2 regions of the Syntrophothermus sp. genome follow, and region 2 is predicted to be linked to the other one. Evidence: riboswitches for the same ligand, from Rfam matches in the RefSeq annotation. Region 2 holds a riboswitch; the other holds the start of a gene.
What was found. Region 2 has a riboswitch for S-adenosylmethionine ahead of HPY90_RS00535 (methionine biosynthesis protein MetW). Riboswitches for the same ligand answer to the same signal wherever they lie in the genome.

Region 1 (8,419 bases), on a different contig from region 2:
GTCACCTCTTCGATATTGCCGCCTTCTATTTCACCTGTTCCCCGTTTGATGGCACGGAGTATGTTTTCATTCGGCATGTTAACGCCCTTAGCTTTCTGAATCAACGCTTTAAGACGAGGGTTATTATCAGGATCCCCTCCTCCGTCTCGAGCAGCTATGATAATCTCCTTGGCTATCTTAGTAAACACTTTTCCCTTTTTTTCATCCGAACGTGCCTTCTTGTGTTTAATGTTCGCCCATTTAGAATGACCTGACATGCCCTAGAGCCTCCCCTTAGCACTGTGTTTGTAACCCCGATTACAGTTCGGGAATCGGGGGCAATCTCCGCTTATGCTCGGACAGCTTCTGCATGGTCCTGATCTTCCGTACAATTTCATCCGTACCTTCACCAGTTAAAAGGTAACGGTCCAAATCCTCATAGCGGATGCCCATCTCCGCTTCGTCCGTTTGATTCTCGTACAAGCCAGCCGAAGGAACCTTATTAATGATACATTCCGGAACCCCCAAGAACTTGGCCAGTTCTCTCACCTGTGATTTAACTAAAGCCCCGATGGGCATAAGGTCTACTCCCCCATCACCATACTTGGTAAAGTACCCGACTTCCAGCTCATCACGGTTACTCGTGCCTACCACCAAATATCCCAAAGCCTGGGCAAAATAATAGAGAGTTATCATGCGTAAACGCGGTTTAATGTTACCCTTAACCTGACGGGCCTTCTCTTCATTCCCTATCTTAACAAAAGCCTCATACTGCCCGAGAAGTAACTGGTAAGCATCGTCCAGTTCCACCATGATGCAGGGAATAGACAACTCGTCCGCTACCAGCTTCGCGTCCAACATGTCCTGAACACTGCTTTGACAAGGCATGATTATTCCGAGTACATCGTCCCCGAAAGCACGGCGGGATAGAGCTCCTACTACTGCCGAATCGATTCCCCCGCTAAGGCCGAATACGACCCCTTGGGCACCTGCTTCTTGGACTCTGGTTTTAAGCCATTCCGTCAGTAGGTCAACCACCATTTCACTGTCCAGAATAACTCCTCCTTCTCCCTCATCTCCGGTTAGCTTGCTTTGACAGAGGAATTATCTCCATTTCTCCCCATGCAGCTAACTTATCTTTCTTTATAACAATTACCCCCAGTACTCCGTCAATCCCTTTAGCATACTCCAGGGCCTTGACCAAATCACTCTCGCCCTGCACTAGGTTTCCGGCTCCGGTAGCGACCGCGTCTGCTAAAGCCGCACTTTTGGCTTTAATTACCGCCGCGTCAGCCCGCCCTAGGCTCACCGATGGGCCCACTGTCGCGGAGGAGGTACACACACCAACCGGCATCTCTGCGCCCCCTACCTTCAAACCTATACGGTTGCTGAAAGGAGACTCGCCGGCAAAAATCCCGATGATCCTGTCGTGTTTGCCACTCAAATAAATGTCTCCACCGTTTTCGACCACAACCTCCCGCACCCTGGATTCCAGCTCTTTTCCTACCGCTTCTGCAATAGCACCTGCTACGGCTGCCATAGGCCCAACCCCAGCTACAGCGGCAGCCCTTATCATGCTCATGGCTACGGGAGGCGCTCCCGGCAAAGCCGGAACCGGAGCAAAAGACGTCCTAAATTCTGGTGACAAGATAATATAGCTTTCCAGATCTCCTCGAAGTTTAATAACTGTCCTTTCTGCGAGCTCTACCAGTCCATCATTAAAGCTTTCTCTATCTACTCCTATCGCTAGATCGGTCTCCTTCAGCTTTATTTGGAAGTAAATGAGATCCGAGGCCTGGTAAAAAATCCGGTACTTTCGCCGGCTGTAATCGTTTTGTACCACTGCCCCCGCTCCTGCCTAGACTTGTTGCTTTCCTTGTTGCTTTAATTATATCTGATGTGTCAATTTTTGAACTACCAGTCACCCAAAGGACTATGCTACTTCAAAGTGCAGCTTCACTGCCCGGGTCGGGCAACAATCTAAGCACATACCGCATACCACGCAGCGGCTGTTGTCGAAAGATACCTCCATTTTTTCACGGTCGGTAATCTCTAGAGCCCCGGTTGGACAGAAAGAAGCACAAGCACCACACTGGATGCAGATTTCTTCATGCCAAACCACGGTTTGGCTTAGAGGCTCCACCCTAACCCCCAAGTCCTTCAGATAATTAACTCCTCGCTCAAACTGTTCTCTGGTTCCGACGAGTTCGACTACTAGGTATCCTTCTTTCTGTGGATTGATATCCGCTTTTAAGATGTTTATCACGAGGTCATAATCCTTGACTAATCTATAAATGATCGGTTGTTCCGATTGAGAGGCGGAGAAAAAGCAAACCACCCTGTTCTTTATCACTTTTCTTCCCCCTTTTATCTTAACCCATTGTACCCGTTTACATTGCGCTCAGGCAGTGAATGAAAAACGATGTCGGCATCGGCCGAAGGTAACGGTGCGACAGGTTGTGTCAGTTCGAACCTTCCGCTCTTTATCCATTCTTTGAGTATTTCAGCGATCTTCCGCGCTCTGGGATAGCTGGACATAGGAGTGGTTGGAACCTCTTTACCCCTAATGGTAACCTTCCCGCTCTTCAGATCCCTATAGTTTACATAGCCGAGATCAATGGGCTTGCAGTAGGGGTAACCTTCGCTGTAATCCACCACGGGACACAAAATCTCCTCATCCTTCACTGCCGTGTACCGAACCATTTCTTCGTCTAAAATGGGGATAGGTATACCTAGACCTACGTACATGCTGGCTCCGTACCCTATGAAACTGGCTCCAACCAGCCACTCCGGGCTCATCTGTTTAAGATCGCCGATCACGGCCAAAGTACCTGCTCCTCCTAAAGGAACGCCGTTTTCAGCTCTGGGAACATTGGGATGGTGTTGGGTTCCGTACCAAGCCACATAGCCTATCCCTCCCCCTAGGAAAATCCGGGTTCCAATGCCTATGGTTCGGTAATAGGGATCGTTCAACAGGGGGCTTAATTGCCCGGCACTAGAGTAACTTGCATTTCCCAGATTGGGCTTGAGTATACCCATATAAGTATAAATAGTGCGATTACCTAAGTTTACCGCACAGTTGTAATTCTGGTAAGCGTTTCTCGGATTATACAGATACGCTTCGTTTAGATCATCTAGGGTTATCATCGTTTCAATTTTCTTGCGCGGATAACAGTCGGTTCCATAACTTACGGCTTCTAGTCTTATCATTTTCCTAGCCACGAGGTCATGGATGACGTGACCTCCCCCGTACACGAATTTGCCCGGGTATACTTTGTTTTCCGGATCGTTTTCTGGAAGCTGGGTTGCACCGATGTAAGCGTCAACCGCAGCAATCCCAGAATATGCTTCTACCCCGTTAAGCCAAACCCGTTTCATCCTTATGCGGGGATTCGAATGACCGAAGTTAAGAAAAGCCCCCGACGAACACATAGGACCAAACGTCCCGGTAGTAACTACATCCACTTCTTCCGCGGCCTTGGTGTATCCTTTCTCTTCAACTATACCGATCATCTCTTCCGCCGTTACTACCACCGCTTTTCCCCGGCGAATCTTCTCATTGATTTCTTCGTAAGTCTTTTTCACCGCCATACAATCCTCCCCTTTAGTCCAGGTTGCAAAGTTTTCTGGCTTTTATAACTGCTTCGCGCGCATCACGGGCATAGGCATCAGCCCCAATCCGCTCAGCATACTCCTGAGTCAGTACCGCTCCGCCAACCATGACCCTGCAGCCGAGTCCCTTCTCGCGCAATTTCTCGATAACCTCTCCCATGCGAGGCATAGTGGTCGTCATCAAGGCACTCAGGCCAACGATGTCAGCCCGGCTCCTGACTGCTTCCTCCACGATGCGCTGGGCCGGAACGTTCTTGCCAAGGTCTATCACCTTGAACCCGTAATTCTCCAGCATCAGGCTCACGATGTTCTTACCTATGTCATGGATGTCTCCCTCGACGGTTGCCATGATAATTGTACCGAATTGTTGCTGGGCCTGTTGTGTCAAAAATGGCCTGACTGTCGCAAAACCTTTCTTCATTGTTTCGGCCGAAAGCATTAGCTGAGGTAAAAAGTACTCCTGCTTTTCGTAAAGCTCACCTACTTTCTCTATTCCCGGTATCAAAGACTTGTTGACTACCTCCAAAGCAGCGATTCCAGCTGCCAAAGCTTCTTTCACCAGTCCAACTATTAGGTGTTCCTCCCCTTTAACCACCGCTTCCTCTATCCTAGCAGCTATATCGGCCCCCTTGGAACCCTCTTCCTGTTTAACCTTTTCTTCCCCGGCTACAACAGGAAGTCGGCTAGCATCGTCAACTCCTCCCGGAGGCTTGCCAGCTACAAGCAAGGGAATGTTGCACTTCTCACATACCCACGATCCAGGTCGAACAGCCTCTGAGGGCAAAGATGTTCTATCTTTGAACTCACCTACGAACTTCCGGGCGGAAATATCCCGGTTAAGGAGCACCCCAGACGCCAAAATGACCTCCCGAATACGCTGGTCAAACGGGTTGATTATCGGGAGATCTAAACCGCTACCCAACGCCATAGCCAAATAGGTCGAGTTAAGGATTTCTCTAGCCGGCAGTCCATGGGAAACATTACTGATGCCCAAAACCGTAGCCAGTCCTAGTCTCTCACGAACCATCCGCACGCACTTGATGGTTTCCATGACCTGGGCTTGTTCTGCCCCGGCGGTCTTGACCAGGCAATCGATATAAATATCCTCTTCGCGCAAACCGTATAACCGGGCCTGCTCTAATATGCGAACCGCTATCTCGAACCTCTCCCCGGCTGTTGACGGGATCCCCTTCTCGTCCAAACATAATCCCAGTACCGCTGCCCCGTACTTTTTAGCCAAAGGCAATATACGCTCCAAAACCTTTTGTTCGCCCGTAGTTGAATTGATTAGAGGACGGCCCACAAAGGCCTTTAAGGCAGCCTCTACCGCCGCCGAATTGGCTGAATCTATTGATATCGGCACGTCCACCGCGCTTTGCACCGCAATTACCGCCTTTTCCATAGCCGACGGTTCATCGATACCTGGGACCCCAACATTTACGTCTATCAATGGCGCCCCGGCTTCCACCTGCTTCCGGGCTTCTTCGGCCACCATGGCCATGCTGCCCTGGGCAATGTCCTGACCCAGTTTCTTGCGAGCAGTAGGGTTAATCCGTTCCCCAATAAAATGAAGCGGACTATCCTCAGACAATACTACGTACCGGCTGCGCGAGGCCAGAGCACGAACCCGTTTAGGCCTTCTGGTTACCGGGGGAAGGCCCCGCAAGATTTCAGCCATAGCCCTGATATGGGCAGGAGTAGTCCCGCAACACCCGCCGATCAAGTTAGCTCCAGCTTCCCGCAAGCTCAGGGCATAAACAGCCATACTCTCTGGAGTCTCCGGGAAAATAGTGCGCCCGTTTTCTAGCTTAGGAAGACCAGCATTCGGCTCCACTGACAGAAAAATTCCGGTAACCCGAGCCATCTCTTCGATAACCGGGAGCAATTCTTTGGGCCCCCCCGAGCAATTAGCGCCGATAGCCGTTACTCCCAAAGCTTCCAGCACCAGTGCAGCCCCGGCCGGAGAAGTTCCCATCATGGTCCGCCCGTTGGGCTCGAACGTCAAATGGGCCAATATCGGCAGGTCAGTATTCTCACGGGCCGCAATCACGGCGGCCCGGAGTTCACCTATATCAGTCATGGTTTCAATCGAAACCAGGTCAGCCCCGGCTTCGGCCCCAGCTACCACCTGCTCGCGAAAAGCCTCGTAAAGCTGGTCAAATGTAGTATTCCCGGCTGGCTGCAACAAACGACCGGTAGGGCCGATATCGATAGCCACCAAGGCCCCGCTGCCTGCCACTTTCTTGGCAGCCTTGACCGCAGCCTTGTTTATTTCGACCACGCGGTCTTGCAAGCCGTATTCAGCCAGCTTGAAACGGTTAGCTCCGAATGTATTAGTCTGGATTATATCAGCACCTGCTTCTATATATTGGCCATGTATTTCTTCCAGTACTTCCGGGTGTTCCAGCCCAAACAACTCCGGGCAATCCCCTGGGCGCAGCCCTTTCTCTTGAAGCATGGTGCCCATGGCCCCGTCGAGAATGATTATCCTTTCTCTTAACAAAGATGCCAGGTCTTTGTTCAAGTGCTTCACTCCTTTTACCCAAAACATAAAAAAGCCTCTTCCCAGGAAGAGGCATATGAACTCGCGATTGGTCTGCCTCCTCTTATCTCCCAGGAATCACATCCTGCAGGAATTGGCACCATACCTCGGATAACCAAGGCGGTTGCCGGGTTTCATAGGGCCCGTCCCTCCACCTCTCTCGATAAGAGTTGGATGCCTTATTCAACTTAACACTAAAGAAAAATCTTCTTTAGGACCATGGTTACCATCCCGAGCCGCAACGGCCACGACATAGAGCACCGTCTACGTAGAACTTGCACTGCTGTTGTCCTTGCTGTCCTTTTCATCCAGGGAAACCGCTTCTCGTATTTCGTTTTGTATTCCTGTAGATGCCTTCTTGAACTCATTCATAGCCCGGCCGATGGCTTTACCGGCCTCAGGTAATTTCCCCGGTCCAAAAATGATTAGAGCTATAGTCAGTATCAGTATCAATTCCCACGGCCCGACATTCCCGATCAAGCCAAACACCGTTAGATCCACCTCCTTTATCGGCAGCGGGCAGTTCCGCGTGATGCCCGCGTCCTGTCCTAGCTTTCATATGCCATTCTACTCTTTTTTTATAAGCGGTGCAATTCTTAATTTCTTTTAGTCCTGGATATCGATCTTATGCCTTCCTTTGACCCCCATAACCTCTTCCGCATAAACCCGGAGCACCTCTCCTACTGACCAGGCCTGGGCAAAGCAACCCCTGGGAGAATGCGGAAAATCGCCGTCAAAAATCTCAGAAACGTTACCAACGCATCCGTCCTCAAGATGGATCAAAAGGGGTTTTACCATTTTCTTTATCAACGTCAGGCGCCCGCTGTAGTCAGCGTAAATCCTGCTCACCGCCGTGACGAAATGTCCCCACGGCCACACCCAAACGGTTCCCTGGTGATAAGCACGGTCGCGCTCGTGCTCGCTTCCACCATAGGTGCCTTTGTACCCCTCGGAGAGAGGACACAGAGTCCTCAGACCGAAAGGGGTGTAAAGCTCGCGCCATACTTTTCTTATTACACTCTTTTCCTGTTCCGAGTTCAACAGACGGGTTGGCAGGCTAACCGCGATTACCTGATTGCACCTTAACGTGGCGTCTTTGTCAACTTCTCCCACGACATCATAGAGATAACCGCCTGGCTCAAACCAGAACTCCCTGACGAAAGAGCTCCTGACCAGGTCAGCCAGTTTTGTAAACTCTTTACCCGATCTCGGCCTTCCAAACCGACATGTCAAGTAAGCCAAAAACCGTGCAGCAAAATGCCACAACGAGTTTATCTCCACGGCTTTCCCCCTTCGCGGGGTTACCGGTTGCCCTGCAATTCGGGCATCCATCCAAGTCAGGGCCATCCCTTCCTCTCCCTGGGTGACTAGCCCGTCTTTATCTACCTTGATGCCGTACCTTGTTCCCCGGCAGTAGTCATCAACTATAGTACAAAGACAAGGGTACACTTCGTTCACAAAATCCCAGTCCCCCGTATATTCAAGGTACTTGTGCACAGCCCAAAATAGCCACAAAGAAGCATCAACCGTGTTGTAATGAGGACATCCAGAATCATCGGAGAAGCAATTGGGTACTAAGCCTTCCTGAACCCAGTCCACAAAGCCCTTAATTATCTCTCGTGCATCTCGGTAACGCCCCGTCACCAAGGTCAGCCCTGGCAGGGCGATCATCGCGTCCCGTCCCCAATCCGTAAACCAGGGATAACCCGCAATTATGGTCTTCTTACCCGTGTTCCTGCGTTCCACAATGAAATCATCCGCAGCCAAAGTCAGCACCTTTATATGATTATCGGTCTGCGGTAAGGCGCGGCCTAATCTCTTCATACGGTCGAGCGATTCGTTTCTTTGTTTAAGTACCCACTCCTGGTCAATGGCCAAGTCTTCGGTAGAAGCCCTTAGAGCCCAAGATAAACTCCTGTTGCTCTCTATCTCGAATTTCACCGGGCAGTACAAGTCTTCCACCGCATCTAGACCGCGTTCCGCCTCCAGCTCGTAGAACAGGTCATAGTACCAGAACCCCGCCCGCTGGAGTCTACCCCGGTCGGCACTCAAATAAAGTTTCGGTGCTCCTGGATAGGCCTCGATCATAACCCTGTTGTCCTGAATGCTGGTAAGAAACGGCCACTTGTTTTTGCGTACAGTCCAGTGGTAGTCGCGGTTTGTGACCAGCGGAAAGAGACAGAGTCTAAAATTAAGATTGTCCGGGTTGAGGACGTGGTACAGAATTAATACCGTGTTTTCGCCCCGCACCATCATGATCTCTTTTTGAATGAAAATGTTCTCCAA
Region 2 (8,419 bases):
GAAAGGCGGTTAAGAATATGAAGTGAAGCTTCATTCTATCCATGTCGGATCGCCCTCGGCCCAGCACGCCCAGTTCTATCAGGGCAATACTTACCAGCGGGATTACGCCACTCAGGTAAAAGCCTACCGCTACTACGTCAACCCAGCCCCGCCACTCGATACCGGGTACAACGTTAGTTATTAGATTAAGGAAAATACCCAGGAAATATATCCCCGCTACAACTCCCAGCCATTTATTGACGGTACGCAGGGTTCCCGTAGTCTGGTGGGTATGCACCACAAAAAACTCAGTTGCCACCAGAGCTTCAGCCAGGATTACCGGAATCGCCATATAGATGATCAGGTTCCAGGGCTGGTTGGTCATCAGAAGTTCCATATAATGAGTAATAGACACGATAAACTACCTCCCCTTGGTTTTGTTTTCCTAAAGACTTTTGCTTGCCCTATTCTTGCGTTTACCTTGCCATACCCCCTTCCAAATTCATTGTTGTGGCCATAACAGCCAGTTCAAACCCTGTCATTTCATACAACACCGGGGCATTTGCCTCAGTACTATGACAAATAGTAAGCTTAATTATCCTAAATTCCATCGGAATTATCGTAATTACGGCAAAGCACTCTACTCATAATCAACTCTTTTTACGTTGAAACCTTCACACCCAGTCTAATAGCCTCATCTCCGCATGAGGTCACAGCAAGGACAAACGCCCCGACCACATGCAAAATTCAAGAATCTCTTACGACTCTTGAAATAACTCGGTACTCAAGTATCTTTCACCGGTATCCGGCAGTATAGCTACAACCAGTTTCCCCTTGTTTTCCGGTCTCCTGGCTACTTGTAGGGCAGCGAAGGCAGCCGCTCCGGAAGAAATACCCACCAGCAGCCCCTCTTCCCGGGCGAGACGACGGGCGGTTGCTATCGCTTCTTCATTTTTTACCTTAAATATTTCATCAATCACCTGGAGATTCAGTACATCCGGGACAAATCCGGCACCAATCCCCTGAATCTTGTGCGGGCCGGCCTTTCCTCCCGACAGAACCGGGGAATCAAATGGTTCTACTGCTACCGTTCTAAAGTCTGGTTTCCGACTTTTTATCACTTCACTGATACCGGTAATAGTGCCACCGGTACCGACCCCAGCTACCACAATATCAACTTTACCGTCAGTATCCTCCCATATTTCTTCCGCAGTGGTAACCCGATGAATGGCAGGATTGGCTGGATTTTTGAACTGTTGAGGAATGAACGCGTTGGGAATCTCCTTCGCAAGTTGCTCTGCCTTTTCGACAGCCCCTCTCATCCCCTCCGCCCCCGGGGTCAGCACTAGTTCCGCACCATAAGCTTTCAACAGGTTACGTCGTTCAATACTCATGGTGTCTGGCATAGTCAGTATCAAGCGGTATCCCCGGGCCGCACAAACAAAAGCAAGGGCGATGCCAGTGTTACCGCTGGTAGGTTCAATAATGACCGTATCCTTTGAAATCAAACCTTTATCTTCTGCATCCTTAATCATGCTGTAACCGATCCGATCCTTCACGCTCCCGGCTGGGTTAAAGGATTCAATCTTAACTACCACGTCCGCTTCCAGTCCAGCAGCCAGCCGCTGCAATCTCAGAAGAGGAGTCCTCCCAATCAGGTCAGTCAGATTATTAGCTATTTTGGCCATTTTGCATTCCTCCTAATGATATGTTTTGGTACCTAAATCACCAGTTGCGCTCGGCGCGTTTCACCTCCCACCACTTTACAGAACCACAGACTCTTACAGTGTAATGCCCAATAAGGAAAGTTTGCCCTTCCTCCAGCCCGAAGTACTTCCCACGATATTCTACTTTAGCCTTTCCTTTTCCAGCTTCTCAATCTGAATGACGTGTCCGTCTTGTACAATGATACTGACTATGCCGTACTTGAGGCTGTGTATGGCCTCGATGATCTTGTTCTTGACCTCTTCCGGGAAAGCTTCCTGTTTCAGGTTGGCCTTTTTTACAGTTCCCAGAATATCACCTCCCTAACTGCCGTGCGGCATCACTATTCTCCCCAAAAAGATTGCCCTTCATTATGTCCAGTAAATCTATAGGATTATTCAGTCTTGGTTATTATTTTAGTCTTTTCCGTTTCTGTGTCAAGAAGAAAACGGGCAGAAAGCATGTAGCTCCTGCCCGTTTTTGTTTCATTACGTATTTAGGTAAGATAGGCGGAGGAAGCTAGTCCTGGGAAGACCTGGCTGCTTCCAGGGCCTGGGTCAAATCGGCCTGCAGGTCCTCGAAATCCTCGAGGCCCACCGAGAGGCGGACCAGTTCACGGGTCAGCCCCAGTTCCCGCCGGGTCTCTTCGGGTAAGGCGGCATGGGACATAGTGGCCGGCAGGGAGACGATGCTCTCCACGGCTCCCAGGCTGGATGCAATTACCGGCAAGTGCAGGCTATTGATCAACCGCCGGGCCTGCTCTTGGTTTTGCAGCCGGAAAGACAGGACTCCGCCCGCTCCTTCAGCTTGAGAAAAATGAAGCTCCCTCCCCGGGTGTCCGGGTAAGCCAGGGTAGAAGACTTCCACTACTTCCGGTTGACCGGAAAGCCACTCGGCCAAGAGAGCCGCCGATCTCTGCTGCTGCTCCATCCGCACCTTCAGCGTTTTGATTCCTCGCAGGATCAACCAGCAGTCATGAGGCGCCAGGACAGCCCCGATAGAATTCTGAATAAAGCGGATTTCCTTCGCCAAGCGCTCCTTCCCGGTTACCACCAGACCAGCCAGGCAATCGCTGTGCCCTCCCAGGTACTTCGTGGCGCTGTGCACCACAATGTCGATACCCAATTCGAGTGGCCGCTGCAGGTAAGGAGTCATCAATGTGTTATCGGCAATGGTGACAATATTGTGTTCCCGGGCCAGGTTCGCAGCCGCGCGGAGATCAGTAATTTTCATCAGGGGGTTGGAAGGTGTCTCCAGAAACAAAGCCCGGGTCTCCGGCCTGATGGCGTTCTTGATGTTGTTTATATCAGAAGTGTCGACGAATTCCACCTTGAACCCGAAACGCGGCAAGAGCCGGTGAACGAGACGGAAGGTTCCCCCATAGATATCCCGGGCCACGAGTATGTGGTCGCCGGCAGAGAATATGAAGAAGGCGGCGGCAATGGCCGCCATTCCGGAACCGAAGGCGAACCCGTACTTCCCTCCTTCCAGTTCAGCAATGGTCTCTTCCAGAACAGCGCGGGTGGGATTCCCCGCTCTGGTGTATTCCCACTTACCAACGGTATCTACGTCAGGTTGGGCAAAGATTACGCTCTGATAAATAGGGGCGCTGACCGCCCCGGTAGCTTCGTCAACTTCATGACCGGAATGAATAAGCTTGGTTCCCTTCCCCAATTCTACTCCCCCTTCTCTACCATGGTCGCAGGGCCTGGCTCAGGTCGGCCTCCAAATCGCAGGCATCCTCGAGCCCCACCGAAAGCCTCAGCAGACACTCGTTTATTCCCAGACGCCTCCGCGCCTCCTCCGGGACATCCGCATGGGTCTGGGTTTCGGGGTAGGTGATCAGGGATTCCACTCCCCCCAGGCTCTCCGCAAAAGAGATGATTTTCAGTTTCTCCAGCACCTGGGGAACCATCTCTTTTGATTTTACTTCAAAAGAAAGCATGGCCCCGAATCCCCGGGCCTGCTTCTTGCAGAGTTCATGTCCCGGGTGGCCGGGTAAACCAGGAAAATAGACTTTTTTCACCCCCGGATGCTGGTCCAGGAACCGGGCCAGGTGAAGTGCCGAAGCCTGCGCCCATTCCAACCGGGCCGCCAGGGTTTTTAACCCCCGCAGGAGCAGCCAGCAATCCAGCGGGCCCGGAACCGCCCCGGCCACATTCTGGATGAAGGCCAGTTTTTCGCCCAGTTCCTCACTTCTACAGACCACCAGGCCAGCTACTACGTCATTATGGCCGCCAATGTATTTGGTTGCACTGTAAACGACCAGGTCAGCGCCCATCTCCAGGGGACGCTGCAAGTAAGAGGTGAAAAACGTATTGTCGACAATAACCAGGATTCCGTACCGTTTGGCAATACCTATGATTGCCTCCAGGTCAATTATCTTCATGAAAGGGTTAGTAGGGGTTTCTACAAAAATAGCCCTGGTCGTAGGGGTAATATTACCAGTCAGGGCGTCCAAATCCGTGAGGTCAGTAAAAGAAAATTTGAGGCCGTTTGCAGCGCCCAGGGTGGCAAAGAGGCGGTAGGTTCCGCCATAGATATCATCGCAAACTAAAAGATGATCCCCCGGCCGGAACAACTGCATGACGGCAGCGATGGCAGCCATCCCGGAGGCAAAAGCCAGCCCGCGCTTGCCTCCCTCCAGGCTGCACATACTCTCTTCCAACGCCTGCCGGGTCGGGTTTCCCGAACGGCTGTAGTCATAACCTGTACTCTGACCCAGGCCCGGATGGCGGAACGTTGCGGTTTGGTAAATCGGCATGCTTATTGCACCGGTCCCCCTATCCCGGCCGACTCCCACCTGAACCAATTGAGTTGCCAGTTTCATCTACTTCACCCCTTATGAATCATGTTTCTTATGATTGATCATGAATGAGATACCATAAACAGGACCTCTTTCGCGCGGCCGGAGTCCTCTTCGTCAAAGGGCACAACCTCGACATCTACCAGCGACACTCCCTGCTCCACCCGCACACTGTTCGCACGGGTCCAATCGTAAAAATCTCGGGCGGTGAAAAGATGAATGTTCGGGGTATCGTACCATTGGTAGGGAAGTTCCGCTGTTACCGGCACCCTGCCCGCGGAAGACAGTGAAGAAATGACCCTCCAGTGTCCAAAATTAGGGAAGCTGATCACCCCCGCACCTCCCACCCGGAGCATCTCCTCCAGTATCGGTAACTACGCTTAAAACATCACTCACTCACCAATTCACCTCTGCTCTTCTCCATACTAAAAAAACCTCTTCCGAGCGAAGAGGTATCAGTAACCTCATCTTTCGGAATTACTCCGCAGGAGTTAGCACCGTGCGTTTCGCCGGTTGCCGGGCTTCATCGGGCCAGTCCCTCCGCCACTCTGGATGAGAATCCTTTATGTTACTATTTCTATCAAAATGATAGGAATTAGAAATAGAATAGTCCCCATTCCTGTAGTGTCAACACGTTTTTTGTCTTCTGCCGTTACTTTCTTAAGCTCACTCCTCTTTCCAAAGGATGACTGTAAGACTATACTTTATTAAAATTATAGGAATTATAGATATAATAATCCAACGTCTTCTTATCGTCAATACCTTCCTAGTTTTGGAGCGTACAAAGTTTAGTAGGGGTTGCCGCTGGCTTGAATTAAGAATGTTCGTGTTAAGTCCTTCACAACAGTATTCCGTGAGATTCCTTTCAATACGGGTTTTATCCGCATTTTATCATCTTCCGTACCTTAAAGCGCCAGCGAATATCTGCGGCCAAATCATACTCTTCAATTCCGTTTACTTCTCGCGTTTTTGCGATTATACGAAATGATTCCGTCAGGTTCAGAAATCTATACGTTCAGGATGGCTGTAGATAGACATGCGCTCCCCCCGTGCAAAACCAACTATCGTGACGCCTAGTTCCTCTGCTAGATCAACAGCTAGTCCGGTAGGCGCAGAACGCGATACGACTACAGGTACTCGCATACGAACAGTTTTAATCAGCATTTCTGAAGCAATGCGTCCACTAAGCAGTACTATCTTGTCCGTGGGATAAATACTATGGAGGTAAACGTAGCCCAGTATCCGGTCAAGAGCATTATGTCGGCCAATATCCTCATATCTCACCACAATGCCATTGTTGTCAGCTAACGCCGCACCATGTACGCCTCCCGTGAGGTGAAAATTCTCCGATTGCCGATCGAGTTCAGCCATCAGATTAAGGAGGTGTTGGGCCTTAAAACAAGCATCAGTCTCTACAGTCTTGAGCTGATCCCGATCATTGACAAAATAAAGAGCCGGCCGCCCCTTGCCACAGCAACTGGCGAAATTCCTGCGAAGAAAGCTGTCAACCCCTGATACCGGATTTACGGTATCGACCCAAGCTACGCCCTGTTCCATGCGAAACTGCAGGCTAAATACCTCGTCAGGTCCATTTACAAGGCCTTCACTGAGAAGGAATCCTACCACCAATTCTTCCAAAGCATACGGAGAGCATAATAGCGTTGCCAATTCAGAGTCATTCAGCATTATGGTGAGCGGAACCTCATTCACAACTGGATCTTCGGTTTCAACAACTTGATGATCAGAATACACCAGGATCCTGCGACTATCGAATACTTCGGCCATTACTCTTGACCTCCAATCAACCTCAAGTATTGGAGCTATGTCCTATTAAGCTGATATGTATTATAGGTTATATGTTCTAAATGTCAATCATAATCTTCTTCTTGTTATGATTGTTATGAAATCCATGATATTCTCAGTTGTAAGAGCAAAAATGTCCGCCTGCTTCTCCTCCTGTATCTGACGGTCATTTGCCCTGTCTACCAAAGTCCTGTACGGTATAGACTTGTTAGCCCGCAAAGTTGGGACGTTTCTCGTTTTGTATTGCCACTTTTGCGCTTAGCCCTGCCAATAGGTATCTATTCGGCGGAACTCATCTGCTATAATTGAGAAGGGTTTCACCGATACTATCATTGAAAAAGCAAAAGGAGTTGATTTTGAGTGTTAACCAAAGATAACCTGTTCACACTCAAGCTCGTACGGCAAGAGAACCACCTCGCTTTGCCCACCATTACCTCGCTCGTGCTCGTGAAAGAGATACACGATGTTCTTTACCAGTATCTAGTAGATGAAGAAAAGGAACGCTTGCTGAACACGTTTCTGGATAAGCTGAAGAGACACATGACCCGGGAAAAAGAAGGCAACGGCCCGTTTTCGGTTCCGGTAGAAGAGCTGAGGTTTCTGGAGCAAGAAGGGCTTGACGAACTCAAGTACATGAACTGGCTGGAGATACCGGTGTACGTGTTCGAAGTCGCTCTGAATGTGGATTCCTCCGATGAAAAGTATGAAGAGTATGTAGAAACCGTTTTTTCGATTCTGGATGAACTGGTGGTCTACAACCGTGTTCCCGGAACCAACTTGGTCAATGTTTATCCTCAAGGCACGGTTTGATTAGCCCCGCAACCCGGTTGAATTGACTACATAGGCATAATTAAGTAATTAAAATCGCGAAAGGCAGGCCCACACCATGATACCTCTGCGTGACAACGTGCCTGGGGAAAAATTCCCTTTCAGCATGTGGCTTATCATCGCCCTCAACTTTTTGGTTTTTTTCTATGAACTGTCTTTACCCTCAGAAGAACTGCAAAAGCTTTTTTACACCTATGGTTTGGTCCCGGCTAATCATTCGCTTTCCTCTTTCATCACCTGCACTTTTCTCCATGGAAGCTGGATGCACATCATCGGCAACATGTGGGCCTTGTTCCTGTTCGGCAACAATGTAGAAGATAAGATGGGCCCGGTCCGTTTTATCTTGTTTTACCTGGCCTGCGGGGTCATTGCCGGAGCCACCCACTGCTACATCTACCCTCATTCCACGGTTCCTACAGTAGGCGCTTCCGGTGCCCTGGCCGGAGTCATGGGCGCTTATTTCCTTATGTTTCCTAAGGCTCGCGTCCTTACATTGATCCCGGTATTTTTCTTTTTCTACCTGGTAGAGATACCGGCCGTGGTCTACCTCGGGTTCTGGGCTTTTACCCAGCTGGCTTCCGGCACCGTTGCCCTGTTTGCCCCGGAAGGAGCCGCCCAGATCGCTTTCTGGGCACACGTCGGGGGTTTTGGCGCCGGCATGATTTTGCACCGGCTCTTTCTCGAACCCGTCGAAAACTGAACCACAGATACACACAGATTTAACACTGATTTACACTGATGGCATAAGTTTTATCTGATGTTAGTTGTGTATCGTGAGACATCTCTTCCTGTCAATTTGTTTTGTCTGGCTGACACATATTTTAACTTCAATGTACATCAGCCCGGCACTCAGCTCAAGCCTTGATTAGTTGTATAGCGTTGTTGTGACAGGATGTCATGTTGAAAGCTAGGTGGGTTGAGTGCCGGGTCTGTGTCCATCTGTGGCTTTACCTATGGTTTGACTGCGAAAGCATGTCTAAAAAAAGAAGCAGCTTAGCTTTGACGGCTTCGTCGAAGTTCTGGAACGGGCGGCCGCGTTTAAGTCCCTCCAGCACTGCGGCATAATACCCGCTTACCTCTGGCCGGCACAGCTGTAACCTGCGGACCCGGGCCAAAACCTCATGTTGCCTGTCCAACCCCGCTTCCCACAGGCAGGGGACATCTCCCGCGATTGCACCCTCGACCTCAAGCTCCGGTTCTTCGGCCACCCTCAAACAAGATTCCGCCAGGTCTAACCAGACCTCAAGCGGTTCATCCCCCTGCACCGGGCGTGACTCCTCTAGTACCAAGCCTTCGGGG

Region 1: another riboswitch for S-adenosylmethionine. It lies ahead of HPY90_RS11095 (homocysteine S-methyltransferase family protein); the one in region 2 lies ahead of HPY90_RS00535 (methionine biosynthesis protein MetW).

The regions. Positions count from the first base shown of each region.
Region 1 covers NZ_JABUEX010000037.1:17,786-26,204, forward strand. The annotation lists gene HPY90_RS11070 (YebC/PmpR family DNA-binding transcriptional regulator) at 1-257, opposite strand, end outside; gene nadE (NAD(+) synthase) at 298-1,020, opposite strand; gene HPY90_RS11080 (UPF0280 family protein) at 1,052-1,822, opposite strand; gene HPY90_RS11085 (NIL domain-containing protein) at 1,913-2,332, opposite strand; gene HPY90_RS11090 (homocysteine biosynthesis protein) at 2,347-3,570, opposite strand; gene HPY90_RS11095 (homocysteine S-methyltransferase family protein) at 3,584-6,142, opposite strand; SAM riboswitch class I at 6,195-6,303, opposite strand; gene HPY90_RS11100 (Sec-independent protein translocase subunit TatA/TatB) at 6,398-6,622, opposite strand; gene HPY90_RS11105 (amylo-alpha-1,6-glucosidase) at 6,740-8,419, opposite strand, start outside.
Region 2 covers NZ_JABUEX010000001.1:99,781-108,199, reverse strand. The annotation lists gene HPY90_RS00560 (DUF6803 family protein) at 1-394, opposite strand, end outside; gene cysK (cysteine synthase A) at 738-1,667, opposite strand; gene HPY90_RS00550 (YezD family protein) at 1,827-1,928, opposite strand; gene HPY90_RS00545 (trans-sulfuration enzyme family protein) at 2,203-3,357, opposite strand; gene HPY90_RS00540 (trans-sulfuration enzyme family protein) at 3,374-4,513, opposite strand; gene HPY90_RS00535 (methionine biosynthesis protein MetW) at 4,552-4,845, opposite strand; SAM riboswitch class I at 4,951-5,048, opposite strand; gene fdhD (formate dehydrogenase accessory sulfurtransferase FdhD) at 5,489-6,274, opposite strand; gene HPY90_RS00525 (hypothetical protein) at 6,653-7,102, shown strand; gene HPY90_RS00520 (rhomboid family intramembrane serine protease) at 7,179-7,820, shown strand; gene HPY90_RS00515 (Hsp70 family protein) at 8,068-8,419, opposite strand, start outside.